Regions from separate parts of the Brevibacterium sediminis genome, predicted to be linked through region 2. Evidence: predicted binding sites of a transcription regulator. Region 2 holds the regulator's gene; the other holds the start of a gene.

Region 1 (19,985 bases), on a different contig from region 2:
TCAACACGGCGAAGAAGGTTGCGCTGTCCGTCGATGGCAAAGAGACGAACGAATGGACCAATGCGAACACCGTGGGTCAGGCTCTGGCCGACCTCGGTGTCGACGCGAAGGGCGCCGACCTCAACGCGAAGGCCAGCCAGCGTCTGAAGGACGAAGGCAATGACATCGAGGTGACCACGTCGAAGGACCTCACCGTCGTCGCCGACGGCAAGGACCACAAGGTCTCGGCCGCTGTGGGCACCGCCAAGGAAGCCCTCAAGGACACGGGCGTCAAGCTCGACAAGGACGACTTCCTGTCCGTGCCGATGTCCGCCGAGGTCTCCGACGGCCAGGTGCTGACCGTCAACCGCGTGAAGAACGACACCGTCAAGGACAAGCAGGCCATCAAGGCCAAGGTCGAGACCAAGAAGTCCGATTCCCTCTACGAAGGTGAGACCAAGGTCGAGACCGAAGGCAAGGACGGCGAGAAGCAGGTCACCTACAAGGTCAAGACGATCAACGGCGAAGAGGTCAAGAAGGAGAAGAAGGACGAGAAGGTCCTCTCCGAACCCAAGACCAAGGTCGTCATCCAGGGCACCAAGAAGAAGGAAGAGCCGGCTGACACCGGCGGCTCCGACTCGGGTGACTCCGGCGATTCCGGTTCGGGCGACTCCGGTGACTCGAGCACCGGCGGCGGCTCCGGTGGCGGCGGTTCCATGTCCACCGCCGAGATCAAGGCGATGCTCGGCGGACCCGGTTCCAAGTGGTACTCGGTCGTCGAGTGCGAATCGAACTTCGATCCGAAGGCTTCGAACGGCACCCACTTCGGTCTGTTCCAGTTCCTGCCCTCGACCTGGCAGGCCATGGGCGGCAGCGGCAATCCGTCGGATGCCAGCCCGCAGGAGCAGTTCCAGCGCGCCAAGAAGCTCCAGGCTGAAGCCGGCTGGGGACAGTGGGCCTGCGCCTGATCTGAGATCAGGTTCGCAGTAACCGACTGAGCGCCTGTACAGGCCATGAACTCTGGCCGTCATTGACAACAGATATCGACAACTGAGCTGAGGCGGTCAGCAAGGAGCGTGGGCCCCGGGGAGAGATCCTCGGGGCCCACGCTTTTCGGTGCCCCGCTGCCCCGGCTTCCGGGGCCCAATCTGAACTTTCGCCCAGAGCATGACGAATTGCTGGCACTCAAGTTGACCGAGTGCTAAGAGCGTTCTAGAGTCAGAATTAGCACTAGCACTCATTGAGTGCCAGTTTCATGAGACGGTCGAATCGCTCGGCACCCGCGACGACGAGAGGTTCATGGCATAAGCCGCCGTCTGACTCGATGAAATAGAACCCAGCGAAGGGAGAGGGCCCGATATGTCGGTCTCCATCAAGCCACTCGAAGATCGGATTGTCATCCGTCAGGTCGAAGCAGAACAGACTACCGCCAGTGGTCTGGTCATTCCCGAAACCGCCAAGGAAAAGCCTCAGGAAGGCGAAGTTGTCGCAGTGGGCCCGGGCCGTGTTGCTGACAACGGTAACCGCGTGCCGGTCGACGTCGCCGTCGGCGACAAGGTCATCTACTCCAAGTACGGAGGCACCGAAGTCAAGTACGCAGGCGAAGAGTTCCTCGTGCTCTCGGCTCGCGACGTGCTCGCCGTCATCGGCTGAATCCCCTGAACAACTACTTCACTGACAGGAGGACGAATGCCTAAATCATTGGAATTCAACGACGAAGCCCGTCGTGCACTCGAAAAGGGTGTCAACACCCTGGCCGACACCGTCAAGGTGACGCTGGGACCCAAGGGCCGCAACGTCGTGCTCGACAAGAAGTGGGGCGCCCCCACCATCACGAACGATGGTGTGACCATCGCCCGTGAGGTCGAGGTCGACGATCCTTACGAGAACCTCGGCGCACAGCTGGCCAAGGAAGTCGCCACCAAGACCAACGACATCGCCGGTGACGGAACCACCACCGCGACCGTTCTCGCTCAGGCCTTCGTTAACGAAGGACTGCGCAACGTTGCCGCAGGTGCCGCACCCGGACAGCTCAAGCGCGGCATCGAGACCGCCGTCGAGGCCGTCTCGCAGCAGCTGGGCACGATCGCCCGCGACGTCGCCGACTCCTCGGAGATCGCACACGTCGCCGGTCTGTCGGCTCAGTCGCCTGAGATCGGCAAGCTCATCGCCGATGCCTTCGACAAGGTGGGCAAGGACGGCGTCATCACGATCGACGAGTCGCAGGCCGCGTCCGTCGAACTCGAGATCACCGAAGGAATGCAGTTCGACAAGGGCTTCCTGTCGCCGCACTTCGTGACCGATGCCGATCGCCAGGAGGCTGTGCTCTCCGACGCTCTCATCCTCATCAACCAGGGCAAGATCTCCAACATCCAGGAGCTCCTGCCCGTCCTCGAGAAGGTGCAGCAGGCAGGCAAGCCGCTGTTCATCATCGCCGAGGACATCGAGGGTGAAGCTCTGTCGACCCTGGTCGTCAACAAGCTGCGCGGAATCATCAACGTCGCCGCCGTCAAGGCTCCCGGCTTCGGTGACCGTCGCAAGGCCATCCTCGAGGACCTCGCCGTCCTCACCGGTGGCCAGGTCGTCACCCCGGACATGGGCATGAAGCTCGACCAGGTGACCCTGGAAGAGCTCGGCAACGCCCGCACCATCACCGTCACCAAGGACAACACCACCATCATCGATGGTGCCGGTGCCGACGATGCTGTTGCCGGTCGTGTCGCTCAGATCCGCGCCGAGGTCGAGAACACCGACTCCGACTGGGACCGCGAGAAGCTGCAGGAGCGCTTGGCCAAGCTCTCCGGCGGAGTCGCCGTCATCAAGGTCGGCGCCGCCACCGAGGTGGAGCTCAAGGAGCGCAAGCACCGCGTCGAAGACGCCGTGTCCGCTACTCGTGCCGCCATCGAAGAGGGCGTCGTCGCCGGTGGTGGATCGGCTCTGATCCACGCTGCGAAGGTCCTCGACGGCAACGACCTCGGACTGTCCGGTGACGCACTCACCGGTGCCGAGATCGTCAAGCGCGGAGTCGTCCAGCCGCTGCGCTGGATCGCCGCCAACGCCGGCCAGGACGGCTACGTCGTCGTCGCCAAGGTCCAGGACCTCGAGTCCGGCCAGGGCTACAACGCCGCCATCGACGAATACGGCGACCTCATCGGTGCCGGAATCATCGACCCCGTCAAGGTCACCCGTTCGGCACTGCGCAACGCCGCTTCGATCGCCGCCCTGGTTCTCACCACCGAGACCCTGGTCGTCGAGAAGAAGGAAGAGGAGGACGAAGCCTGAGCCACCCGCTCGGACTGAGTCGCCTCTGACCACGACAGTGGCCCGGAACATCACGTTCCGGGCCACTGTCGCGTTCATCGGCGTATGCACCCTCACCGAGGCGGCCGCCGCTTATTCAACGCATTCTGAGTGGCTGTATCCGAGCCTGACCTTGGCGTCGGCTTGAACGCGAACGTATTCACCTCGGAGACAGGTGCTGTTCACGAGCGAACCCATCGCTGTCGTTACAGTGATCGGAACATTCGATTGAAGTTCTGCAGTGCATGACGTGAACAAGGGATCCATGAAGAGAATTACGATGATCGGCGACGTAGGCTGGAGCCGGTTCTACCATCTCGGCGATGAGGCCATGACCGAACTGGCCATCGATGCGCTCCGTGCCCGTTCGGACATCGCCATCACACTCATTGCCGGTGAACCTGAGCACGCGAGCGAAATGTACGGTGTCGACGCTGTCAAGCGTATTGGGTTCAAGCGCGACCGGCGTCCGAATGCCTCACGGATGGCGAGAGTTCTCGACTATGTCGGTGGAGATCGGGAAGCGCTCAAGGCAGACGACCCAGCGATTGACGTCATCGGGGCGGTTCGGGAGTCCGATGCTGTCCTCATCGCCGGCGGCGGCAACCTCAACTCGATGTTCGCTCACCACATCTATGAGCGTGCGACCCTGGCGAAGATCGCTCGCGCTCTCGGCAAACCGTATGCGTTGACCAGTCAGACGCTCGGCCCGCTCATCTACGACGAGGATCGGGACATCGTTCACGAACTCCTCTCCGAAGCGGAGTTCGTCGGGACTCGAGAGAGCTACACGACTCACCTCGTCGACGACCTCGGTCGAGGTTCGGCCACGGTGCGTCGTCAGGTCGACGACGCGTTCTCATTGACAGCGCGCGACGAGGACCGGTCTGCCGTATCGGATCTGACCGAGCATCCGTTCATCCTGGCGAGCTTCGCCGAGAAGGCCTCGACCCCGATGCTCAGCGATGACGACTATCACGCGCGGTTGGCGGAACTCACCCGTCGGCTTGCCGAGGATACCGGCCTGCGGGTGATGCTTGTGCCGCACGGCGGGGCACTGCCACCAGCGCCGGAGACGAGAGATCAGCTCACTGATATGAAGATCGCTCAGGCCAGCGGGCATGCTGAGGTCGTTCCCACCCGGATGCTCATCGCACGAGAGCTCATCGCCCTGACAGAGCAGGCCCAACTGGTCGTCGGCACCCGGTACCACGCGGCGATCTTCGCCGGAGCTGCGGGCGTTCCCTTCATCTCGTTGGCCCCCAACCTCTATTCGTCCATCCGCATGCGCGGAGCCGCGGAGAACGTCGGTATGGAGGACTACGTGCTGCCGCTCGATTCGGTCGACGACATTGTGGCAACTGCGGTCGGCGCGGTGGAGGACCGAGGCGAGCTCGCGAACCGACTGCGTTCGCAGTCGCAGAAGCGCCGCGCCGAGCATCGGGAGTGGTGGGACTTCGTCGTGGCGAAGACGCTGGGCGACACTCCCGGAGCGGCGGGGTCCGAAGCACCCGGCTTCTTTCACGCCGATGTGATCGACAACCCTTACGTCGACAACATCGGCGTTGTCCGCGAACGTCTTAACGCCGTTCAGAACTATGGGCTGGTGATGGCGCTCAAGGACCGGAAGGCAGCACGGTTGAATGAAGAGGTGCAGGCGGTGAAGTCGCAGTTGCAGCGCGTACGCACCGAACGCGACGAGGCCCGTCGACGTGATGAGCGGCGCGAGGCAGAGCCTGCCGTCCGAGCAGCGCGACGTGTCGAGAGCGCGAGCCGACAGTCTGCAGACTTCGCCCGACGCGCATATCGCCGGCTGCGTGCCGCGCGCAGGTAGGCTCAAGGGCCTCGGGCGCGCAGGATTCCACTTTCGACACACCCTGCTCTGAAATGCACACTGAAGAACCTGGGCAATTCAGAGACAGGTGTACAAAAGGCCTGAAGCCACTGTGACCCAGCCGTTGTTGCGCGCTTTGTGCCGTCTAGGGCGTGCTCGGGCGTGGGGCCGTGTCGTTGGTGTCGGCTTTGTGCACGCGCGCGAGGCCTGGACGAAGGGTGCTCAGGCAGGGCGTGTTCAGGCGCGGTCGCTCTCGAGCTGAGTGCGCAGGCGGACAAGGTCGGCACGAACCATGTCGGCGTCCCGGTCGAACTGGGCGTCGTCGACTCCTGGCAGACGGAACAGAGTGAAGACCACCTCGGCGCCGGTGCCGTTGGCGAGCACCCGCAGGGGATTGTGCACGATCGTGCCGTCGGGGAAGATCACGTCGTGATCGAGGATGCCCAGCTCCGTGTGCGGGCCGAAGCGGACTTCGACCTCGCCCATCGGGGAATCCGTGATCCAGCGGCCGCCCGCCTCGCGGATTCCATTGCTCAGTCCTGCGGCCCAGGCCGGAAGGTTCGCAGGATCGCCGGCGAAGGCCGCCACCTCGGCGGGTGAGGCGTCGATGGACGTCGATAGGTGGAGCGCTGGATTCGTCATCTCCCAAGTGGACCACAAGAGAAGCCGCGCGGCCAGGGAAAGGGAGCGGACCATGGCAGGCGGGACGGCCATCGCAGGCGGGTCGGTACCTCGCACGCGGGCCGACCATCGCATGCGGGACGGTACCTCGCACGCGGGCCGGCCCAGAGTGCCCTCCCTCGTGCCGCTCGCAGCAGACCGTACACAGCTCGCTCACACCTACTGGCCAGTCGCTTTTCATGTTTCTTAAGCCCGATCCTCGTTAGTCTGGAAATGACAGCTTGCACCGACGCATGAGGAATCTATGACCACCGGCCCAACGATGCCCATCGCCCGACTTCGCGACGTTTCGAAGGTCTTCGATCCGAAAGGGGCAGCGGTCCCGGCTCTCAGCGGGGTCAGCCTCGACATCGCACCGGCCAAACTGACCGCGGTGATGGGGCCCTCGGGCTCGGGGAAATCAACACTCATGCACGTCCTCGCCGGACTCGATCGTCCCACCTCGGGCTCAGTCCACCTCGGCGAACAGGAGATCACGAAGCTGCGCGACGACGACCTCACCGCCCTGCGCCGCCGCCGGATCGGATTCGTCTTCCAAGCGTTCAACCTCGTGCCCACGCTCACCGTCAAAGAGAATATCCGCCTGCCCTTCGAACTCGACGACCGTCGGCCCAATGCCGACGAACGCGCCTGGATCACCACGGTCGTCCACCGCCTGGGGCTGGAAGACCGCCTCAAACACCGACCCAACGAGCTCTCCGGCGGTCAACAGCAGCGCACCGCCATCGCCCGGGCGCTCGCAACCCGCCCCGATATCCTCTTCGCCGACGAACCGACCGGCAACCTCGACGCGAAGTCCGGTCGCGAAGTTATGGCGATCATGGTCGAGGCCGTCCGCGACTTCGGCCAATCCATCGTGCTCGTCACTCACGACCCGATCGTCGCCGCCCACGCCGACCGCGTGATCTTCATCGCCGACGGCACCCCCGTGACGGAATTGAACGACACCATCACCGCCGAAGCGATCGCCTCGACCATGCTCGACATCGACGAACGCGCCGAATCCGCGGTGAGTCGATGAACCCGCTGCGCGAAATTCGAACCAACCCGCGGCAGTTCTTCCCCAGCATCCTCGTCGTCTTCATCGCCGCTCTCTTCGGCACCGCAATCATGCAGGGCATCGCGATCCTGACAGCGTGGCTGTCGTCCGAGAAGATCATCGCCGAGTCCGAGACCGCGCAGAACTTCCTCTCGATGATCGGTGTCACCTTCTTCCTCATCGCTCTCTTCGTCTCCGCGATCGTCATCGCGAACACGTTCTCGATCATCATCGCCGGTCGCAGCCGCCAGCTGGCTCTGCTGCGCCTCATCGGGGCGTCGTCGAAACGGCTGCGCAGGGCCGCCTCGGTGGAGGGCCTGATCATCTCCGTCCCCGCCGCGGTGCTCGCATTCGCGGCGTCGACCGGGCTGGCGAAAGCGGCCCAGAATTATCTGGGCAACGCCATCACCGAGGAGGTCGCCCTCCTCACCCCGACCATGGCTGTTCCAGCGCTCGCCACGATCATCGTGACCTGGCTGTCGGCGTACCTGGGCGCGCGCCGCATCACGGGGATCTCACCGATCGAGGCGACCTCGCAGGCGGTGGAGCTCCGGCCCGAGGATGCCCGGGCCTCACTCGGCGGACTCACCGCCTCGCTGATTCTGCTGTCCATGGGGCTGACGTTCCTCGTCAATTCCGTGATCGGGGCCGCCGATCATCGGATCAGCGTAATCAGCGTGGTGCTCACCGCATTCGGCTCGAGCCTGACCTTCCTCGGCGTCATCATCGGCCATCCGTGGATCCTGCCGCCCCTGCAGTCGGCGATGGGCTGGCTGTGCGGACGCACCGCGGTGTCCCGGTTGGCCGCCTCGACGATCGCCCGCCATCCCACCCGGAACGCGCGCACGGTCATCGGACTCGTCATCGGCATCACGCTCATCGTCATGTTCGCCACCGCCATGACCACCTTCCGTGATCAGCTGCTGCGGTATGCCAGGTCGCTCGGCGAGGAAGGGTGGGGCGGCCTCGAAGACGCGCTGGCCACCGTCATCGACAAGTCGATGCTGTTCGCGTTGGCCCTCATCCTCTTCTCCGTGATCATCGCCGTCATCGGCGTCGCGAACACACTCATGCTCTCCGTGCGTCAGCGCACTCAGGAGATCGGGCTGCTCATGGCGCTCGGCCAGACCCCGAAGCGCGTGCGTCGGATGATCACAGCCGAAGGCCTGCAGCTGAGTCTGACAGCCTGCGCGGTCGCCGTCCCGCTGGGCATCGGCTTCGGCTGGGTCGGCGCGCTGACCCTGCTCTCGCCCCTGCTTGGCCTCTTCGCGCCGAGCGTGCCCTGGACGGTTGTCATCGCCGTCATCGTCGGCACCCTCATCGCCGTGTTCATCGCCAGCCGCGAACCCGCCCGCGCGGCCACCTCGATCAGTCCCGTCGAGGCGCTCGAAGCCGTGTGAGGTGCGGGTGCTGCGGATGGCTACCGCCGAGGCGTAGGGCAAGGCCGCGGCGAGCAGCCCAGTTTGAGGTGAGTAGCCCTGTTTCAAACATGGGCTATTCAACTAAGACTGTGTAGAACTGTCGTCCGGGCTGAATCGAGCTCTGCGCGTCAGTCGATTTCGATGACGGTTCCGTTCGACCCGTCGACGCGGACGCGCTGGCCGGAGGTGAACCGGCTCGTCGCGTCGCGCACGGCCATGACGGCGGGCAGTCCGAGTTCTCGAGCGGTGACCGCTCCATGTGAAAGTGCTCCGCCGCTTTCGGTGATCACCCCGCCGGCCTGGTAGAACAGGGCGGTCCATGCCGGGTTCGTGGTGCGCGCGACGAGGATCGCTCCGTCGGGGAATGATGAGAAGTCAGCGGGGGAGTGGACGACGAAGACCTCACCTTCGACGGTCCCCGGACTGCCCGCGGTGCCGGTGATGTGGTCGCTGTCAGCGTCGACTGCGGCTGCTGCTTTGCCGTACTCCCATTCGGGTGTGCGATCGACCGCAGCATGGTAGGCAGCCTTGTTCTGTGCGGCGATCTCTGTGAGGCTCGTCAGAGCGGATCCTGTTCCCGTGGTGCCTGTGACCGGGCTCGTTGAGGCGCGGGTTGCGGCAGCGTCGGCGGTGTCCACCTCGCGGTCCGCGGCGTCGGTGGCGCCCAGGTCGCGGTTCGCGGCGTCGGTGGTGTCCACCTCGCGGTCCGCGGCGTCGGCACGGATCGCTGTGTCGAGGTGCTCGAAGTCGATGAAGTACACGTCCGAGGCCTCAACGAGGACCCCGGCATCGACGAGCCTGCCGCCGAGCTCCTTCAGCGCACGCCGCATCGGCAGGGTCAGCCGCGTCGTCTGATAGTGCTCGAGGTCATCGAGTGCCGTGTAGGTTCGGGCCAGACGGATGACTTCCTGGACGAGATAGCGCAGCTTCTCAGGTGCCGCATTGACGACGGCGAGTTCGGTCTCTGCCTGCACGATCTTGCGCTCCATATCCGTCATCGGCGCGGACGCGGCCCCTGTGCCCGAACCCGACTCCGGCGAGCCGATTGTCGCAGCGGCCGAATGGTCTCCACCACCCGCTGGACTGGCCCCGGCGTCCGAAGCCTCTGTCTCGGCCACGGTCCGTGCGGCGAGCAGACGGATCTGATCGAGCACGATGTGCGGAGCCTCGACCCACGTCGGATGGTAGGCGTCGAAGTCGAGTTCACGGTGTCCGTGCTGCTCGAGGAACCGGTCGAAGGATGCTTTGAACTGCGGGAACCTCTCCAGCTCCGCGACCCCGGCCTCACCATGGTGGGCCTCGAGCGCAGTGAGCAGATCAGCATCGGCGGCGACAAGCTGCGAGAGCTCGCGCAGCTCGGCGTTGACCTGTGACGTCTTCGTCTCCGTCGACGCCATGAGGCGTTCGAACACGACCTGTGCCTGATCCTCGTCGAGAGCGAGCGAGAGCATGTGCTGCAGAGCCGCATAGAGTGTGCCCTGGGTCAGCGAGATCGCGATGTTCGGCCGGAAATACTCGGTGCCGAGGTCACTGATCGCAATGACGTGATCCCACACCTGTGCCAGTGACTTGTCTTCCAACGGCTCGTTCGACAGGCGACCGATCCCGATGAGATACGTGTCGAGATCACGCATCCACTGCACCGGCAGCTCCTGCACCCACCCGAACTGCCGAGCGATCTGGGGCAGCGACTCGGTGATCGTCTCGACGCTGGAGAGCATGTTCGTCGGCAGCCGACCGGCGTAGAGATCGACTGCGGTCTGATTGCCGTAGATATAGAAGTCGCGCATGACGAACCATTTGTCGTCGAACGGCGGCCGCCCCATGAGATCGAAACTGTGATTGAGCGAATGATGGAAGCCGGCCTCCACGAGATCCCAGGTCAGCGGTGTCACCGGGGTGGGGAAGCGCTCCGCGGACTCATCGCGGGTCCACCGCGGAGCCACCCGCGTGATCGGCCGCGACTGCAGCAGATAGAGATCGCCGTCATGCAGCGCCCATTCGATGTCTTGAGCGAACCCGAAATGGTTCTCCGCGGCCACCGCGAGCTCGGCGACCTGTTTCGCCTGCGCCGTCGTCAGCGCCGGACGCGTGCGCTGTTCCGCGCCGAGGTCGACGACCGTCGTCCGCGCGCCGCCTCCCTCACCGAGGCGGCCGCCCCCGACGTCGTGACCGCACCCGTCGCCAGCGCCAGTGCCGAAGCCGTCGCCCGCGCCGTTCCCACCGCCGGTCATGACGAGCGCGGTGGGCTTCTCGGCGATCTCGGCTGCGACCTGCTCGCCGGTTTCCCTGCGGACCCGGAATTCGTCGACCGGTTCCTCCCCGCCGACGACCGTTTCGCCGAGACCGAAGGCCGCGTTGATGAGCACCTCGTCGGTGTTGCCGCGCACCGGGTCGACGGAGAACGCGACTCCAGCGGCTTCGTCGGCGCTGACTGAGACCATGAGCTGGACGACCACGGCCATCTTCGCCTCAAGCTGATCGACGCCGAGCTGCCGGCGGTAGCGGAAGGCGTGCTCGTTCCACAGTGAGGCATAGCAGTCGCGCACCGCCTCGGCGATGGCTGCGGTTCCACGCACGCCGAGGTAGGTGTCGTGCTGCCCGGCGAACGCTGCACCCGGCAGGTCCTCCATCGTGCCCGAGGACCGCACTGCCACGGCCTGCCCGGTCAGTCCCGCCTCGGCAACGGCTCCGTCGAATTCGGACAGCCACGCATCGGGGAACGGGGTGGCACGGATGAGGTCGGCGATCGCCTCGGCGGGAGAGTCGGTGCCGATGAGCTCGGCGATCCGTGACTGCAGCGGTGCGATGAACTGGGAATAGGCGTCGGCGGTGACGATGAAACCGCCGGGCACGGGCAGGTTCTGCGCGGACTTCGCCAGGCTGGCGCCCTTGCCGCCGGTGCGGGCCAGATCGGTGGCGAGGGGATCGGTGAAGCGGAGTGTGAGGCTCATCGGGGCTCCTTCGGGTCTGCGGTTCACGACACTGTTCATCGGGTGTGGTGCGGTTCGTCGAGGGTGGTGCGTTTGAGAGGTCGGTGCGGTTGAGAGGGTGATGCGGTCGTTGGGTCGGTGGGGTTGAAGGGACGGTGCGATGGGTGGCTTGCCGGGGTTCACGGTCGGATGCGGCGGACTCCCAGCAGCAGCCAGCCGAGCACTCCGCTGAGGACACCTGCGCCGATGACCGCGGGCCAGAAGAACGCCGCGATGATCAGTACCGGTACCCAGACCATAACCGCTGCGAAGCCCGCGAGGATGCGAAAGAATGTGACAGTATTGCGACCGTCCGCGCGTGACCCGGCGACCGCGGCGGCCACAAGGATCGGGGCGAAGAGCCACAGAGCCAAGAATCCGACCCACCTGATGACGGGATAGGTGCGCGGTGTCGTGGGGACATTCGCCGAGGTGGGGCCGCCGTCCGCCTGGCCCGCACCGGTAGGGCGGTCGCCGTCGGGAACGGCGGATCCGACCTCATTCTGCAGCTTGAGAAACGCCTGCGCATAGCTCGCCGAGGCGCCCGGAGTCCTCCGCGCCCGGTCGAGGGCACGGGCTTCGACAGCGGCGAACGTCGTTTCGTCCGGGCAGTTCACCGACACATCGTCAAGGGCGGCACCCATCGCCGAGGCGACCGCCGCCTCCCATTCTTTGTCCTCCCTGCCGTCGCGGTCGGGAATCGTGACCGCGCGACCGCGGACCACCTCGGCGCGGGAGCGGAACCGATCCGGGGTCGAATAGAACAGGCCCACGGGGATGACCTCGACGTCGATGCCGTCTTCGATGAGGGCACACGCGATCCGGGCAGCGCCGGACTTGTACGGCTGCGGACGGTGGCCCCACTCGCTGCTGGCCTCGGGGAAGATGCCGAGGTCACCGCCTCGGCGCAGGTGGGCGAGTCCTGCCTCGACGGGGCTGGCCACGGAGGCGGGATCGAGTCCGTAGCGCTCGACGTCTTTGGGACGGACCACGGGGATGCCGGCAATGAAGAGGCGGAGGAACCAATGGCGCAGCAGCTGGATCGAGACGAGGAACTGAGCGTGCGGGAACGCTGCTAGCACCTGGTGGCCATCGATCGCGCCGTTGCGGTGGCTGGCGATGATGAGGCGCGGTCGCCGGGCGGGACCTCCGTCGGGCGCGGAAGGAGAGTCAGCGGATGCGGCGGGACGGCCGGCACCTGAGGCGGGGGTCGCCTCGGCGGGAGATGATGCCGACTTCGGTGGCTGGGAATCCGGGCTCGAGCTGAGGTCGAGCACGCGGATGCGGCCGAAGTACACGGTGCGCATGGCCGCGTTGATGATCCGGTGGCGCAGGCTCAGTGAGGCATCGCTCATGACACCAGTTCACCACAGGTCCGGGTGGGATGGGACGTCCTGGCTATGCAATCGACGGTCGGCCAGGACAACCGCGGGTCTCGGCTGTCGCGGCTTAGTCCATTCGTTCCGGATTTTGTTATAGGTTTCTCTGAAATGTACAGCGAGGAAAGTGAGCATTTCAGAGAGACCAGTCCCAATGTCCGCCCGCCGGCGTCTAGGGCGTGTGGGGGAGTGCGGCAGGCCTCGGGGAGCCTGTGACGTCAGCCGGTCGCACGGGGTGCACCGCGGCGAATGGCCCCGTTTGAGGTGCATAGCCCGTGTTTGAAACGGGGCTATTCAGCTCAAACCGTGTAGTGCTCAGTTGCGGCGGTGAGCGGGGACGCAGCAAGCCGCTGAGAGTCAGAAGTCGGCAACCACCGTGTATGATGCAAGACGCCTTGAAGTCAACGCTGTGGGAGAACGGAGAACCGATGCCGATGGTTGGAACAGTGGGAATGATGAGTGCGGTGTCGATGGCCATCTACGCGTGCATCATGCTGCTGATGTTGGCTGTGCTGATCGTCGGCCTCATGGTGCTGCTCAAGCTCAACCGTCGACTTGGCGAGGACAACCTCGAGCGGGCAAAGGCGAAGAAAGCCGCGGAGGATTCCGCAACGGATAGCCCCGTTTGAGGCGCATAGCCCGTGTTTGAAACTGGGCTATTCGACTCCAAGTGGGCCGCAACGGGTCCGTCCCAACTTTAGGTACAGGATTCTCTGAATTGCACAGCGAAGATAGTGAGCAATTCAGAGAAGACAGTACCAATGTCCGTCTGCCGGCAGCTAGGGCATGCGGGGAGTGCCGTAGCCCTCGGATGACCCGTGACCTCAGTCGCGGCGGTGAGCGAAGTCGCGGCGGAACTCAGCCGCGACGAAGTGCGAAGACGCGGCGGAATTCAGTCGCGGCGGTGAGCGGAGACGCAGCGGCGGCGGTCGACGCGCATGACTCGGCCGCGGTTGCGCAGTCGACGCTGAACGCAGTCCGGCGGTCCCTCGAAATCCGGTCGCGGAGTGCGAGAGACGGCAGCAGGTTTGTGCTCGAGGGCGAATGAATCGGCCTCCCATTCCGGGGCGCGTCGCGCACCGAACTCAGAAGTTTCGATGAACGACCGGAACTCCGCGACCAGGCGCTCCTGCATGTCATAGAGGCTCTCATCGTTGCCTGGGTAATCGAGGAGGACTTCAATGGCCTCCCCGGCGACGACGATCCGCGCGAAGAGCCGACGCTCGTCTTCGGTATCGCGGAGCATCGCGATGCTGTCCCACTCGTGATCGGCGAACATCGCGAGAACGATCGGAGTGACGACCTTCTCGCAGAGGACATCCTGCGTGAGTTCGATGCGGTCCATGTGTCCCACCATAGGTGCTCAGTCGTCGGGAGTTCGAAGGCGTCTCGGAGTTTTGCGGAAACCGCGGCCGATCTGCGGTATGCGGCAGACTTCGTGCGGTTCCACGCCAATGCTTCCGCGACCGCGACGACGACGGCACCGCAAAGACTGGGACGAAGACGGCACCGCATAGAATTGACCCCATGCCGCGCAGTCCGCTTCCGCCCCGAGAAGGAATCTCGGCGACCGCGCTGCGCGCCCCCGGCGGCAAGGCCACCCATGCGAAGAATCACCTGCCCGTTCCCGATTCGATCGGTCAGTGGCTCGAATCCGAATTCCCCGAAGCGGCCCCCGATTCCCGACGGGCGCTGCTGACAGATGGGGACATGCGCGACGAGGCGGGGCTCCCGGTGGCCTGGGACGATCCGGTCATTCCCGGCGGGTTCTACTTCTTCCACCGTCCGGTCCCGCCCGAAGAGCGAATCCCGTTCGAGGTCGGGATCGTCTTCGAGGACGATGACCTCCTCGTCGTCGACAAACCCCATTTCCTCGCCAGTACCCCGAACGGACGATTCGTCCGCGAATGCGTCGTCACTCGTCTGCGCGTCGACCTCGGCCAGCCCGATCTCGTCGCCATCCACCGCCTCGACCGGATCACCGCCGGACTGTTGGTCCTGTCGAAACGGCCCGAGACGCGCGGCCGTTACCAGCGCCTGTTCCAAGACCGACGAGTCAGCAAAACCTACCGTGCCCTGGCGCCGGCCCCGCCGCCAGAGCTCGGATTCCCGCTCGTCCGCGAATCGCGCCTGGTCAAACCCGTCGGCGGACGCCAGGTGCACGAAGTCGCAGGGGAGCCGAATGCGGTCAGTCGGATCCGACTGCTTCGGACCATCACCCCACCGGACGGCGAGCCATCGCGAGGTGACACGGATACCTTGCCGCCACCTCGGCGAGGTGGAGCTGACGGTGCCCCGTCCGAACGGGCGGGGGACGGAAACGAAGCACCACCTCGGCGAATTGATGCGATTGCCGAATACGAGCTAAGTCCGGTCACGGGCAAGACGCACCAGCTGCGGGTGCACATGAACGCGCTCGGGCTGCCCATCCTCGGTGATCCGGTCTACCCGGTCGACCTCGCCCCGGACCCCTACGACTTCTCATCACCGCTGCAGCTGTTGGCCGCGGAGATCGCCTTCGATGATCCGCTGAACGGGCTGAGCCGACGATTCGAGAGCGGACTCGAACTCGAACCCGCCGCAGTCAGCTCCGATCCAGGCGAAACCCGGTAGCCTGGTGTTATGAGTCCACATGCCCCCGGATGCACATCAGAGGCCATCGTCGCCCTTGTCCGCACCCGCATCACCGACGGTGAATACCCGGCAGGAAGCCCGGTCCGCGATGGTGCCCTGGCCAAGGAATTCAACGTTTCGCGCAACACCGCCCGCGAATCGCTGAGCTTGCTGCGCCACGCCGGGCTGCTCACTCAGGAACCCAACCGGGGCTTCTTCGTCTCCACCTTCGGCATCGACGAACTCAAGGACCTCTACCGCGCGCGCCGGGTTTTCGAGATCCGCGCCGTCCAGGAATCCCAGGACGCCACCGACGAGGCGATGGCCGCCGTCGAAGCCTCCGTGGTCCGGGCCGAAACCGCACCGAAGAACGAAACCTGGGCCGATGCGCAGGAGCACTCGGCATCGTTCCACCGTGCGATCGTCGGCCTGCTGGGTTCACCGCTGCTCGACGAGTTCTACCTCAATCTCATGGCCCGACTGTCGACGACGTTTTCGCGCTCGCCCGAACCCGGCAAGTACCACTCGCACTGGGCGAACCCGCACCGGGACATCCTTGAGAAGATGAAATCCGGGGACCGGCAGGGCGCCGAAGGACTGCTGCGCATCCACCTCGACGATTCCGAAGCCTCGACCCTCGACCTCGCACGGTCAGTGGGGGAGGGGCGCTGAAGGGTCCAGGGCAGTGGCCCTGAGCATGGGCGTGCAGGGGATTTTGCTCGCTCACGGGCGCAGGAATCTATTCACCGGGTCCAGCGACTCAGGAAATCAGCCTGCTGAGAGAGATCGACGGCTTCGAGTCTGACTCCCGAACGAGGGGCATCGACGTAGGCGAACCGTCTGCCGTATTTGCGACCGTCGAAGACAGGCTCAGTTCCGGCCTCGGCCCAGTCCGCGAGCGTCCGATCAAGGCACGACGACCAGAACCCCAAGTGATGAAAGTGCGGGGACTGGGCCTCCCACGGGGATCCGGCGACGCTGCTGATGAGTTCGATGTGAGGTTCGGTCTCCGAAAAGGCGATCGAGTACGGCCACTCACCGATTTCACTGTGGAGCGGTTCGCCGAACCGCACTCCCAACAGTTCAGTGAGCTCTTCGGCAGCGGCCGGAAGGTCGGGAACGGTGAAACAGAAGTGATAGAGACTCGGATGGTCAGAATGCGAGTGATCCGACGGTGGAGTCTGAGATGAACGAGTTGGATCAGGCATCTCAATTCCTTTCTCAGCGGTGTGACGGTTCTGCGAACGATGCCGCGGAAGCGGGAAGCGACCGCTTCCGAGTGATGGTGAGCGCTGTGAGGATGATGACGAACACTGCCCCGCTCGTCCAGACCAGGGGAGTCGTCGATCCCGACCGCGCAAGCATCAGTCCACCAGCGGCCGAGCCGAGTGCCATCCCGGCATTGAACACGGTGACCAGGATCGATTGAGCCTGATCGACCAGTGGACCCGCTGCTCTCGCGCAGGCAGTCTGGAAAATGGTGGGAGCGCTGCCCAGCCCGATTCCCCAGAACACCGCAGAGACCAGGAGCGGCAGTGTCGACTGTGCAGCGATGAGCACAATGAACCCGAGGGTGAACGAGACCATCGCGATCACCGTGACCGATCGCAAGTGGGCGTCGATGACTGCTCCGGTGATGAAGAGTCCGACGATCGCGGCCAGACCGAGGACGAGCAGAAAGACGCTGACCGGCACTGTGCTCACAGTGTCGCGCAGGTGGGGTGCGACGAACGTGTAGACATTCATATGTCCCGCTTGGAAGAGACCTGCGCAGATGACGATGACGAGGAATCCCGGGACACGGAACGTCGTGTGCAGCGGTTGTCTGGTCGATCGGCTCGCCGCGATCGATGGCAGCAGCCACCAGCAGAGAACGGTGAGAGCAACCCCGATGCCGGCGATGATGAGGAAGACAGTGCGCCAATTCGTCAGTTCTCCCAGCGCGGTGCCGAGCGGCACACCGATCGCCAACGCCAGGGGAATCCCGCCCATCGCGATCGACAGAGCGCGCCCCTGTCGTTCTTCGGGCACCAGGCGCATGGCGAACCCGGCCAAGAGCGCCCACTGCAGTGCGGCGGCCGAACCTCCGAGGACACGGGCCGCGAACGCCAGCGGGTAGAACGCAGATGCAGCGGTGAGCAGGTTCGCCGCGGCGACGACGGCAATCGTGGAGATGATCAGCCCGGTCCGTGACAGCCGAGAGGTCAGGGTGACGAGCGGGATCGCTGCGATCATCGATGCTCCGGCATAGGCGGTGAGCAGCTGTCCGGTGGCAGCATCGCTGATTCCCATGCTGTGCCCGACGGCGGGCAGAAGACCCGCCGGCACGGTCTCGGTGAGCATGGTGACGAAACCTGCTGCGGCCAGGAGAAGCAGCTGAGGGAGGGAGCTGGTGCGCTGGGGAGTCTGTGACATCTCGGATGACCTTTCACAGAAGCGGTCCGTAGAACGGCGGTCACCGTCGAGACTAGAAAGCAGCATCGGCAACGGCCTCACCGAAGCTGCGATACCCGTCAGCGGATATCCGATGGCACCGAAGCGACGATTGCCTCTCGCACCTTCTCGATCACAGCGTCTGGTGCTCTCCGTGTCAGGCGGGTCGCGACGAAGAGAGTATTCAGTGGTGCGACTTCGGGAGAGCGCAGGATGATCAGCTCTCCTCGGTCGAGTGGTGTGCGGACGAGGTAGTCGGGCAGCACCGTAATTCCGGCACCCGCTCGGGCAAGGCCGAGCAGTGTGCGCAGGTCGGGTGCGGTGACCAATGGAGTCTCTGCGGAGGGGCGATGGCCGAACACGGTTCGCCAATAGCGGCGGATGATCGGCAGCTCCGGGCCGTAGCTGAGCAGCGGAATCGACTCGAGGTCTCCTTCGGCCTTCTCCGACCAGTCCGGATGGGCGACGAGGAAGAACTCCTCGTCGTAGATCGGTTGGGAGGACAGGTCGGAACCGCGCACCGGCAGGGAATTGACGAGTACGTCGATGGTGCCGTTCCGCAGGTCGTCGACGAGGTCATCGGCGTGGCCGAACCTCGTCGATATCTTCACTCCGCCTGGCAGACGGTGTGTCAGATTCGGCAGAATCACCGCGGAGAGGAACTCCGCCGGCCCACCGAGGAAGACCGTTCGCTCTCCGGCCTCTTCAGGGTGGTCGACGGCCGCGGCCAGCCCGTCGACCGGTCGGGAGATCCGGGCCACGAGGGCCTCGCCGCGCTGTGTGGGACGCACACCTGTGGAACTGCGTTCGAGGAGGCGGTACCCGAGGGAGCGCTCCAAGCGGGCGATCTGTTCGGACACGGACGACTGCGCCACCCCGAGTTCGTCGGCAGCAGCCGAGATCGAACGGGCGCGTGCGACCGCGAGAAACAAGCGCAGCGCATCCCAGGAGATCTTCATGGCACCAGGCTACAGAGGCTGTGGCCGGTGAACGCGAAAACGACTCTACTGCTGTGTAGCCAGTCTCACAGTGCCCGGTGCTTGAACCCATAGCGGTCGACTCTCTCGCTCCGATAGCATTGAGCCACCGTATCTTCGCGTCGAAAGGCTGTCTTCATGGGAAACCCTGAGCAGGAATCACAGGCCGCAAACGATCCGTTCTCGCTGACGGGACTCACGTATGACGATGTCCTCCTCCTGCCAGGCGACACCGATGTCATCCCTTCCGAAGCCTCCACCGCCTCCCGGCTGACCAAGGAGATCGAGCTCAACATCCCGCTCGTCTCCGCGGCGATGGACACCGTGACCGAATCCCGGATGGCGATCGCCATGGCCCGCATCGGCGGCCTGGGCATCATCCACCGCAACCTCTCCGCCGAGGATCAGGCGAACCAGGTCGACTACGTCAAGCGCTCCGAATCGGGCATGATCAACGACCCGCTGACGATCACCCCGGACAAGACTCTGGAAGAGCTCGACGAGATCTGCGGCAAGTATCGCATCTCCGGACTGCCGGTCGTCGATGAGAACAATGTGCTCGTCGGCATCGTGACCAACCGCGACCTGCGCTTCGTCACCCGCAGCGAATTCCCCACACGCACCGTCGCCGAGACGATGACGAAGATGCCGCTGGTCACCGCGCCCGTCGGCGTGGCTGCCGAGAAGGCGTTCGAGCTGCTCGCCGAACACAAGGTCGAGAAGCTGCCCCTCGTCGATGACAACAACGTCATCCAGGGCCTCATCACCGTCAAGGACTTCGTCAAGACCGAGGAATATCCGCTCGCGACCAAGGACGACGAAGGCCGCCTGCGCGTCGGTGCCGCCGTCGGATTCTACGGCGACGCCTACGAACGTGCAGGACTGCTCGCCGAGGCGGGAGCCGACGTCCTCGTCGTCGACACCGCCAACGGCCACGCCCGCGGAGTCACCGAAATGATCAAGAAGATCAAGTCGGACCCGGCGTTCTCCGCCGTGCAGATCATCGGCGGAAACGTCGCCACGAAGGAAGGCGCGCAGGCGCTCGTCGAGGCCGGAGTCGACGCCGTCAAGGTCGGCGTAGGACCCGGATCGATCTGCACCACCCGCGTCGTCGCCGGTGTCGGCGTCCCGCAGGTCACTGCCGTCCACCTTGCTGCACAGGCCGCTCAGGCCGCCGGGGTGCCGGTCATCGCCGACGGCGGTCTCCAGTACTCCGGTGACATCGGCAAGGCCCTCGTCGCCGGTGCCGATACCGTCATGCTCGGCTCTCTGCTGGCGGGATGCAACGAATCGCCGGGCGAACTCATCTTCGTCAACGGTAAGCAGTACAAGGCCTACCGCGGCATGGGTTCGCTGG
Region 2 (10,015 bases):
GGTGCAGGAATCCGTGGACGGTCAGCAGAAGGACCTCGTCCATCGTCGAATGACCGGCCGCCCGAGCCTGAGCCTCGGCGACCTCGGGGCAGATGATGATGTCGCCCATCTGACCTTCGGTCGGCTTCTCCGGCTCGCCCTGGTGGAGCTGATCCATGGGAAAGGACATCACGTCGGTCGGTCCTTCGAGGTCCATCCAGGTGACGTGGAGTTCGGACATGGCCGCTGAGTCGACCATGGTTACGGCCAGCTCCGCACCGGGGTGCATATGCAGGGCTTCGCCGAGATACTCGGTCAGGGCAACGACTTCGTCGAGGTCCACCTCGGCGTCGGTCTCGTTGAGGATCTCGGTGTTCATTCGGCATTCCCCCACAGGTCGTAGGCTTCGACGATCTTCGTCACCAGCGAATGCCGGACGACGTCCTTGCTGCCCAGTTCGCAGAACTGCAGGTCCTCGATTCCGTCGAGGATGTCGCGGACGACCTTGAGTCCGCTGCGGGTCTTGCCCGGCAGGTCGATCTGGGAGATGTCACCGGTGACGACCATGCGTGACCCGAAGCCGAGGCGGGTGAGGAACATCTTCATCTGCTCGGCCGTCGTGTTCTGTGCTTCGTCGAGGATGATGAACGCGTCGTTGAGGGTGCGCCCGCGCATATAGGCCAGGGGCGCGACCTCGATCGTTCCGGTCTCGATGAGCAGCGGGATCGATTCCGGGTCGGCCATGTCGTGCAGGGCGTCATAGAGCGGACGCACATACGGGTCGATCTTGTCGTTGAGCGTGCCCGGCAGGTAGCCCAGGGACTCCCCGGCTTCGACGGCCGGCCGGGTGAGGATGATCCGTGAGACCTCTTTGTGTTGGAGGGCGTTGACGGCCATGGCCATCGCCAGGTACGTCTTGCCGGTTCCGGCCGGACCGATGCCGAAGGTGATCGTGTGGTTGCGGATGGCCCTGACGTAGTCGTGCTGGCCCATCGTCTTCGGACGGATCGACTTTCCCCTGGTGGAGAGGATGTTCGTGCCCAGCACCGCCGAGGCGGCCGCTCCCTCGGAGGAGAACGTCGTGACCCTCTCGATCGTCTCTTCGTTGATGCGATGGCCGGCCGCGTGGAGTTTCTTGAGTTCCCCGATGACGCTGACGAAAGCTTCGACGCGTTTCGGGTCGCCGGTGACCTGGACCTGATTGGCCCGGACGTGGATGTCGAGGTCGGCGAAGGTCTTCTCCAGGGTGCGCAGGTTCGATTCCCCGGGACCGAAGAAGGCGACGAGGTCGATGGAGTCGGGGATGACCAATCGCACGGTGTCACGATCGGCACCTTGGGTGTCCGTCACGGCATCATCGCGTGCGGCACCGTCGCCGGTGTCCGAGTCGGTGGGGTTCATGGAGTTCGGGTTCGGTGGGGTGATGTCCAGAATGTTCCTTTGCAAATGAGCGCACCGTCACCGGCAGCGCCTGAGTGTGCTTCCATCCTAGTCCGATGCCTCACCAACGGCCCAATGAATTCTGGGCCAGGACGAGGCCGGCGGGTCCCGCCGATGACGAGCGCAGGATCGTCGGTCCCAGCAGCACCGGGGTTGCTCCACGGCCGGTCAGGGCGGCGAGTTCGCCGTCGCTGATGCCGCCCTCGGGGCCGACGACGAAGACGATGCGCTCCGGCGGCTGCACCGAGTCGTTCGCGATCAGGTCGTTCAGTGCTTCGGAGAGCCTGCGCTGAGCGGTCTCGTGGAGGACGAAGACCGCATCGGCGTCGTCGAGGGTCTTGGCCAGGGCGGCTCCGCGGGCGAGGCCGTGGAGGATGGGAAATCGTGCTCGTCTGGCCTGCAGGGAGGCCGCTCCGAGGAGGTTCTCCCATTTCGCGGCCATCTTCTCCCGCTTCTTGGCCGGCCAGTCGGCGATCGAGCGTTCAGCGGCCCAGGGAATGACGTCGTCGACGCCGATCTCCGTGGCTGTTTCGATGGCCTGCAGGTCCCGGTCGCCCTTGGCCAAGGCTTGGACGAGGACGAGGCGCGGGCCCGTGCGCTCCTCGGCCGTCACCTCGGTGACGTCGATCGTCAGCTCATTCGCCGAGGCGGCCGTGACGGTTCCGCGCGCACGTGTGCCTTCCCCATCGACGATGTCGATATCCTCGCCGGGACCGATCCGACGCACCCGCACCGCGTGCCCGGCCACGTCCTCACCGAGGGTGAGGGCGGACCCGACGTCCGCCTCGGCGGCGGTGGCGGAGCGGAAGACGGGAAGACTCACCGACCGGCGAACCTCTCACGCATGCGGGAGAACATTCCGCGGTTCTCGGTCGAGATCTGCGCGCGCGGTGTCTCTTCTCCGCGCAGTTCGGCGAGTTTCTCGAGCAGTTCGCGCTGTTCGTCGTCGAGTTTGTCCGGGGTGAGGACGTCGACGGTGATGAGCAGGTCGCCGCGGGTCTCCGAACGCAGGCGGGCGGCTCCGAGCCCGGGAAGTTTGACGATGGTGCCGGACTGGGTGCCGGCGGCGATGGTGAGGTCCTGAGTGCCGTCGAAGGTCTCGAACGGGATGGTCGCACCCAGGGTCGCTGCGGTCATCGGCACGGAGACCGCGGCCCGGAGGTTGTCGCCGTCGCGCTGGAAGACCTCGTGGCGGGTGACCATGACCTCGACGAACAGGTCACCGGCGGGTCCGCCTCCGGGGCCGACCTCACCCTGGCTGGAAAGCTGGATGCGGGTGCCGTCGGAGACCCCGGCGGGGATCCGGATCTTCATGGTCCGCTGCTTGCGCACGCGTCCGTCACCCTGGCAGTTGAGGCAGGGGTTCGGGATGACGGTGCCGAAGCCGTGGCAGGAGTTGCAGGTCTGGTTCGTGACCATCTGACCCAGCAGGGTCCGGGTCATGCGCTGGACGCTGCCGGCTCCGTGGCACAGCGAGCAGGTCTCGATCTTCGTGCCTTCCTGCGTGCCGGCGCCCGAACAGGTGTCGCAGACGACTGCAGTGGTGACATCGAGGTCGACGGTGCCGCCGAAAGCCGCGGTCTTCAGGTCGATATTGACGCCGACGAGGGCATCCTTGCCGCGCTGGGTGCGTGGGATCGGACCCCCGGCCTGACCGCCGCCACCGCCGAAGAAGGTCTCGAAGATGTCGCCGAATCCGCCGAAGCCGCCGCCGGCTGGGAAGCCCTGGCCGTTCTCGCCGCCGCCCATATCGTAGTTGCGGCGCTTCTCCGGGTCGGAGAGCACATCGTAGGCCAGTGAGATGGCTTTGAATTCGTCTTCGTGACCGGGATTGACGTCCGGGTGGTACTTGCGTGCCAGCTTCCGGTACGACGACTTGATCTCAGCCGCGGAAGCGTCTTTGGACACTCCGAGTGTTTCATAGTGATCGGCCACAGAAACTTCTCTCTCCCTGACGTAGTGGTCTTCTCTGTTCGTGGTGGTGGCTGCGCTGCTGCGCGGTGCTCACCGGTTCTGCGCTGCCCGTCTGCGGGTGCCCCTGGTCGATGTCAAGAGACCTACCCTCGATCGAGGATCGAGGACACGTATTTGGCGACGGCACGGACTGCCGAGATCGTCGTCGGATAGTCCATTCGGGTCGGGCCGAGCACTGCCAGTCTGGCCGAGGAACCCGCGTCATGACCATATTCGGCGGCGACGACGGAAGTCGAGCTGAATGATTCGTGAGTATTCTCACGCCCGATGCGCACGCTGATCTCCTCGTGGTCTTCTGCCATCGAGGTGAGCAGCCTGAGCAGGACGACCTGTTCTTCGAAGGCTTCGAGGATCGGGGCCATCTTCTCTCCGAATTCGCTTCCGGAGCGGGCGAGGTTCGCGGTGCCGGCCATGATGATGCGCTCTTCACGCGTCGCGGCCACGAGGTCGACGACGGCGGCTCTGACCTGTTTGAGCCCGGAGTCGTCACGGGCGGTCGGCTCACTCGATTCGGTGGCGGTCGCCTCGGCGGCGGGGGCCGATCCGAAGACCTGCGCGAGTGTGCGTCCGGCGAATTCGGCGTTGATCTGATCGCGCAGTCCGCGGGCGGCGTCTTCGTCGAGCGGGCTCGGGGTGATCACGGTCTTCTGCTCGACCTGGCCGGCATCGGTGATGAGGACGACGAGGATCCGGCCGGGTCCGAGACCGACGATCTCGATGTGCTTGATGCGCGCCCGCGACACCGTCGGGTATTGGATGAGCGCGACCTGTCGGGTGAGGCCGGAGAGGACGCGGACGGTGCGGTCGAGCATCTCGTCGAGATCGACGTCGCCGTCGATGAGCTGGAAGATCGCGCGCCGCTCGGCGGTGGTCAGCGGTTTGAACTCGTCGATCCGGTCGACGAACATCCGGTAGCCGAGGTCGGTGGGGATCCGTCCGGCAGAGGTGTGGGGCTGGGCGATATAGCCCTCTTGTTCGAGCGCGGCCATATCGTTGCGGATCGTGGCGGGAGAGACGCCGAGGGTGTGGCGCTGGACGATCGCCTTCGATCCCACGGGTTCGTTGGTGGCGACGAAGTCCTCGACGATGGCGCGCAGCACCTGTGCACGTCTGCTGTCGTTCATCGCGGATCTCCTCTCCGTCTCGCCGATCCATCGCGGTCCCGTGCCTGCGCTTGGCACTCTGTGAGTCTGAGTGCCAATTCTACGCCTCTCGTTCCCGGAATTCATTTCAGGGGTGGCCTGCGGGTCTGCGCGCCTGCGGGACCGTCCTTGATTATGGTGGGTGCCCGTGAATGCTTTTGATCGATATGGTCCCGATGTGCTCTCCGGTTCCTCCCCGTCGTCGCACCGCCCGAAGAAGTCCCGTCAGGTCGAGCTCGGCCTGGGCATGGTTCTCGAGGATGCGATGAGCGGCTATGTCGGCGCTGTCGTCGGCGCGGAGAAGACCACGGCCGGTGTCGTCGTCAAGCTCGAAGATCGCGTCGGCAAGGTACGTGCCTTTCCCCTGGGGCCGGGCTTCCTCCTCGAGGGTCAGCCCGTCGATGTGCAGCTGCCGAAGAAGAAGGCGCAGCAGCCCGGACGGACGGCCTCGGGATCTCGCGCCGTGGTCGGCGCGAAGGCTCGGGTGGCCCGTGGGTCGCGGATCTGGGTCGAGGGCAAGCACGACGCCGAACTCGTCGAGAAGATCTGGGGCGATGATCTGCGCATCGAAGGCGTCGTCGTCGAACCCCTGGGCGGTCTCGATGATGTCGCCGACAAGCTCGAGGCCTTCGGTCCGGATCGAGACCATCGGGTCGGTGTCCTCGCCGACCATCTGGTGAGCGGGACGAAGGAATCGAAGATCGCCGAGGCGGTCCGTGCCGATCCGCGCTACCGCGATGTCGTCCACATCATCGGTCACCCGTACGTCGATATCTGGCAGGCGGTGAAACCCCATGTCGTCGGCATCCGCGAATGGCCGGTCGTCCCCCGCGGTGAGGATTGGAAGACGGGAATACTGCGTCGCATCGGATGGCCGCACGCCGACCATCGGGACGTTGCCCGCGGGTGGGTGCGCATCCTCGGGAAGGTGAGCACCATTGCTGATGTCGAACCGACGCTGTCCGGTCGGGTCGAGGAGCTCATCGACTTCGTCACCGTCGGCTGAGAGTCGGCGGTGGTGCGGCGCGGTGGAGCGTCATGGTCACGCGGAGCTGTCGGCGTGTGCCGAATCTGTCACAGGAGTGAGGCTTTCCCGACATCCTCGGGACACCTGGCTCGGCTAGGGTGAATGGCAAGCACTCTTCGAAAGGATCCCCATGTCGTACCACCCCGAGCAGCCGGGCAGCCGACCGATGCCGCCGAACTACTCCCAGGCCTCCGGTTCGCAGCAGCCCTACGCGCCGCAGGGCCAGCAGTATTCGCAGCCGCAGACGCACAGCGGTCAGCCGGGCTACGGTGGGCAGTCGGGGTATGGTTCGCAGCAGGCGTACGGCGCTCAGCCGAACTACGGGGGCCAGCCGGGATACGGCGCACAGCCGGGCTACGGTATGCCGCAGATGCACAACCCGGCGATGTTCGACTCCCGCTCCCTGCCTGAGCAGGCCTACGGACCCGGCTCCGAGCGGTTCTGGATGGCCCACGAACCCGACCGGACCACGGCATTGTGGACCCACCTCGGCTCGCTCATCTTCGGCTTCATGCCGCTCATCATGTTCCTTGTGAAGAAGGACGAATCGCCGTTCGTCCGCGAGCACTCACGTCAGGGTCTCAACGCGATGATCACGAACACGATCGTCACCTTCGGTGCGCTCTTCGTCTTCGGCTTCGTCGGTTTCATCCTGGCACTGGTGACCTTCGGGATCGGCATCATCGTCATGTATGCGGCGCTCATCGTTCCGCTCGTCTACTGCGTCTTCTACATCATCGCGGCCGTCGCAGCGAACAAGGGTGAGGGGTATAAGTTCCCGCTCACAATCAATTTCGTGAAGTGACCATTCCCGCTCACCCCGGATTCTCTGGGGCTGCCCGGACTCTCTGGGTTAGTGTGGAGTGATCGCACACTCTGAAGGGACTCTCATGTCGGACAACCCGCAGCAGCCGAACAACGAACAGTCACAGCCGATGCCTCCGAACTACTCCCCGCAGTCGGGCTCGCAGCAGCCGTACACCCAGCAGCCACAGCAGGGTTCGCAGCCACAGCAGAGTGGTCAGGCCCAGCAGGATGGTCAGGCCCAGTACGGCTCGCAGCCGCAGACCCCTCAGCAGGGATCGCAGCCGGGCTATGGCTCGCAGCCGCAAGCCGGGTACGGCTCCCAGCAGCAGAATCCGGCCTCCGGATCTCAGCAGCAGAACCCTCAGCAGCAGTATGGTTCCCAACCGGGCTACGGTTCGCAGCAGGCAGGCGGCGCCCAGCAGCCGTACGGTTCTCAGCAGCCCTACAGCGCTCCGCAGGGACACCCTCAGCCCGGTTACGGATTCCAGGGAGCATCGTCGGCGCAGTCGGCTGCCGCAGGAGTGCCCATGGGGGCCGAACTGCCGGATGCGGCCTACGGCCCGAATTCGCTCGGATTCTGGAATGCAGATCAGAGTGAACGGACGACCGCACTGTGGTCGCACCTCGCTCACGCCGCCACCTATGTCGTCGGTGTCGGCTGGATCGTCACGCTCATCCTCTTCATCATTAATAAGGACAAGTCGCCGTTCCTCCGCCATCATGGCGCACAGTCGCTGAATCTGCTGATCATCGGCGTCATCGCGGCGTTCGGCATCGGGCTGATCGGCGGAATCCTCACGATCGTCGGAATCGGCTTCCTCATCCTCCTGCTCCTGCCGGTGCTCTCGATCTACATGATCGTCATCGAGATCATCGCCGGCATGGCAGCCAACCGCGGTGAAGGCTACCGCATTCCGATGACGCCGAACTGGATCAAGTGATCTGACGTCCAGTGAGAGCCTCACCCCGGCAGATTCGCTGAACAGCTCGCCCCGCCACTCGTTCCCGAATGGCGGGGCGAGACTCATTCACACGTATTCGGTGAGGATGCGCACCATATAGTCGGCCATGAGTCGTCCCTGCAGAGTCGGCTGGAACCAGCCGGTCGCGGCACCATCGGCGTCGAGCAGTCCCTGCCTGACGAAAGTCCTGATCGCCTGTTCGCTGCCCGGGGCCAGAGAATCGAGACGCAGCTCGCGGTCGATCCTGGCCGCCAGCATGATCCGTTCGATCTCCCGGGTCTGAACGTCGAGGACCTCACGACCGATCGCCGGGGACTCCCCCGCCAACAGCCGATCGGCCCAGGCACGGGGGTGTTTGGCATTCCAGAACCGCACGCCTCCGACGTGTGAGTGGGCGCCGGGCCCGAAGCCCCACCAGTCGGCATTGCGCCAATAGGCCATATTGTGCTCACAGCGGGTCTCGAGACCGGTCGACCAATTGCTCACTTCGTACCAGTGCAGACCAGCAGCGGAGATCGCTGCGTCGGCGATCTCGTATTTGTCGGCCAGGTCATCCTCATCAGGCATCGGCAGTTCGCCGCGGCGAACCATCGCACCCATCTTCGTTCCCGGTTCGACGATGAGGGAATATGCCGAGATGTGATCGACCTCGTTGGACAGCGCCACGTCGAGAGAGCGACGCCAATCGTCGATCGACTCCCCCGGGGTGCCGTAGATGAGGTCGAGGCTGAGCTCGAGGTCGGCGTCCTTGACCCAGCGGGCCACCTCGGGGATCTTCTCCGGGTCGTGGGTGCGGTCCAAGGTCGCAAGCACGTGCGGCACGGCCGACTGCATACCCATGGAGATCCGGTTGAAACCGGCTCCGGCAAGGGTCGCGATGTAGTCGGGGTCCAAGGTGTCGGGGTTGGCTTCGGTGGTGATTTCGACATTCCCGGCCAGGCGGAAGCGGGCGCGGACATCGTCCATCACCCCGGCGAGCACATCCGCTGCGAGCAAGGTCGGGGTGCCCCCGCCGAAGAAGATCGTCGAGACCTCACGGTCGCCGGCCCCCGCCTCGGCGAGGGTGGCCACGGACAGATCGAGCTCACGGGCGAGATTGCTGCGGTAGTCCTCGCGGGACGCGCCCGGGCCGAGATCGTCGGCGGTATAGGTGTTGAAGTCACAGTAGCCGCAGCGGACCCGGCAGTACGGGACGTGGATGTAGAGGCTCAGCCGCCGCTCCGCGGCCCCGATCCCCACCGATGTCGGCAGCGAACCGTCGCGCGGAGGGACCTCACCGGTCGGTTGTGCGGGCACTTACTTCTTGCTGTCCTTCGTCTCCGGCTCGTCGGAGGACAGGGCCGCGATGAACGCTTCCTGCGGAACCTCGACGGTGCCGACCATCTTCATCCGCTTCTTGCCTTCCTTCTGCTTCTCGAGCAGTTTGCGCTTACGGCTGATGTCACCGCCGTAGCACTTCGAAAGGACGTCCTTGCGGATGGCGCGGATGGTCTCACGGGCGATGATGCGTGAGCCGATGGCCGCCTGGATGGGCACCTCGAACTGCTGGCGCGGGATGAGCTTGCGCAGCTTTCCGGCCATCGCCACACCGTAGGAGTAGGCGTTGTCGCGGTGGACGATTGCGGAGAACGCATCGACCTGGTCGCCGTGCAGCAGGATGTCGACCTTGACGAGGTCGGAGGCGTCCTGGCCGTCATCGGAGTAGTCGAGGGAGGCGTAGCCCTTGGTCCGGGACTTCAGCTGATCGAAGAAGTCGAAGACGATCTCGGCCAGGGGCAGCCGGTAGCGGATCTCCACACGGTCCGAGGACAGATAGTCCATGCCCTGGAGTTTGCCGCGGCGATCCTGGCACAGTTCCATGACCGCGCCGATGTAGTCGCTGGGGGTGAGGATCGTGGCCTGCACCATCGGCTCCCGGACTTCCTTGATCTTGCCCGTCGGGTACTCGCTCGGGTTCGTCACCACGGTCTCCGAACCGTCTTCCATGGTCACGTCATAGATCACGGACGGGGCGGTGGAGATGAGGTCGAGATCGAACTCCCGTTCCAGGCGGTCGCGCAGGACTTCGAGGTGGAGGAGACCGAGGAATCCGCAGCGGAAGCCGAAGCCCAGTGCCGTCGAGGTCTCGGGTTCGTAGGCGAGAGAGGCGTCGTTGAGTTTGAGTTTGTCCAGCGCGTCGCGCAGCACCGGGTAGTCGGACCCGTCGATCGGGAAGAGTCCGGAGAACACCATCGGTTTGGGCTCCCGGTAACCGCCGAGGGCCTCTGTCGCGGGCCCCGCAGCGGCGGTGACGGTGTCGCCGACCTTCGACAGACGCACATCCTTGACACCGGTGATGAGGTAGCCGACCTCACCGACGCCCAGTCCCTTCGTCGCCTTGGGCTCGGGCATGGAGGCGCCGATCTCCAGCAGCTCGTGGGTGGTGCCGGTCGACATCATCTCGATCTTCTCGCGTGGGGACAGAGAACCGTCGATGACGCGAACATAGGTGACCACACCGCGGTAGGTGTCGTAGACGGAGTCGAAGATCATCGCGCGGGCCGGGGCCTCGGCATCGCCGACGGGCGCGGGGATATCGGTGATGATGCGGTCGAGGACCTCCTCGACGCCTTCGCCCGTCTTGCCGGACACGAGCAGGCAGTCCTCGGGTTCGCAGCCGATGAGGTTGGCGAGCTCTTCGGCGT

The links. The regulator HrcA, encoded in region 2, represses chaperone genes, less so after heat shock. The targets are predictions, from matches to a motif close to TTNGCACTCGNNNNNNNCGAGTGCNAA.
Region 1: the regulator HrcA is predicted to act here: its motif matches at 1,158-1,184, upstream of groES (co-chaperone GroES).

The regions. Positions count from the first base shown of each region.
Region 1 is NZ_JAHQRN010000004.1:31,932-51,916, forward strand. It holds gene KTJ89_RS10125 (resuscitation-promoting factor) at 1-947, shown strand, start outside; gene groES (co-chaperone GroES) at 1,339-1,632, shown strand; gene groL (chaperonin GroEL) at 1,669-3,261, shown strand; gene KTJ89_RS10140 (polysaccharide pyruvyl transferase family protein) at 3,545-5,113, shown strand; gene KTJ89_RS10145 (SRPBCC family protein) at 5,351-5,755, opposite strand; gene KTJ89_RS10150 (ABC transporter ATP-binding protein) at 6,039-6,815, shown strand; gene KTJ89_RS10155 (FtsX-like permease family protein) at 6,812-8,233, shown strand; gene KTJ89_RS10160 (PEP/pyruvate-binding domain-containing protein) at 8,383-11,208, opposite strand; gene KTJ89_RS10165 (lysophospholipid acyltransferase family protein) at 11,367-12,581, opposite strand; gene KTJ89_RS10170 (hypothetical protein) at 12,986-13,234, shown strand; gene KTJ89_RS10175 (hypothetical protein) at 13,498-13,950, opposite strand; gene KTJ89_RS10180 (pseudouridine synthase) at 14,133-15,218, shown strand; gene KTJ89_RS10185 (GntR family transcriptional regulator) at 15,228-15,890, shown strand; gene KTJ89_RS10190 (VOC family protein) at 15,962-16,426, opposite strand; gene KTJ89_RS10195 (MFS transporter) at 16,440-17,633, opposite strand; gene KTJ89_RS10200 (LysR family transcriptional regulator) at 17,732-18,610, opposite strand; gene guaB (IMP dehydrogenase) at 18,767-19,985, shown strand, end outside.
Region 2 is NZ_JAHQRN010000001.1:866,676-876,690, forward strand. It holds gene ybeY (rRNA maturation RNase YbeY) at 1-358, opposite strand, end outside; gene KTJ89_RS04030 (PhoH family protein) at 355-1,380, opposite strand; gene KTJ89_RS04035 (16S rRNA (uracil(1498)-N(3))-methyltransferase) at 1,481-2,242, opposite strand; gene dnaJ (molecular chaperone DnaJ) at 2,239-3,354, opposite strand; gene hrcA (heat-inducible transcriptional repressor HrcA) at 3,477-4,517, opposite strand; gene KTJ89_RS04050 (DUF3097 family protein) at 4,678-5,541, shown strand; gene KTJ89_RS04055 (DUF4870 domain-containing protein) at 5,693-6,367, shown strand; gene KTJ89_RS04060 (DUF4870 domain-containing protein) at 6,453-7,310, shown strand; gene hemW (radical SAM family heme chaperone HemW) at 7,398-8,627, opposite strand; gene lepA (translation elongation factor 4) at 8,628-10,015, opposite strand, start outside.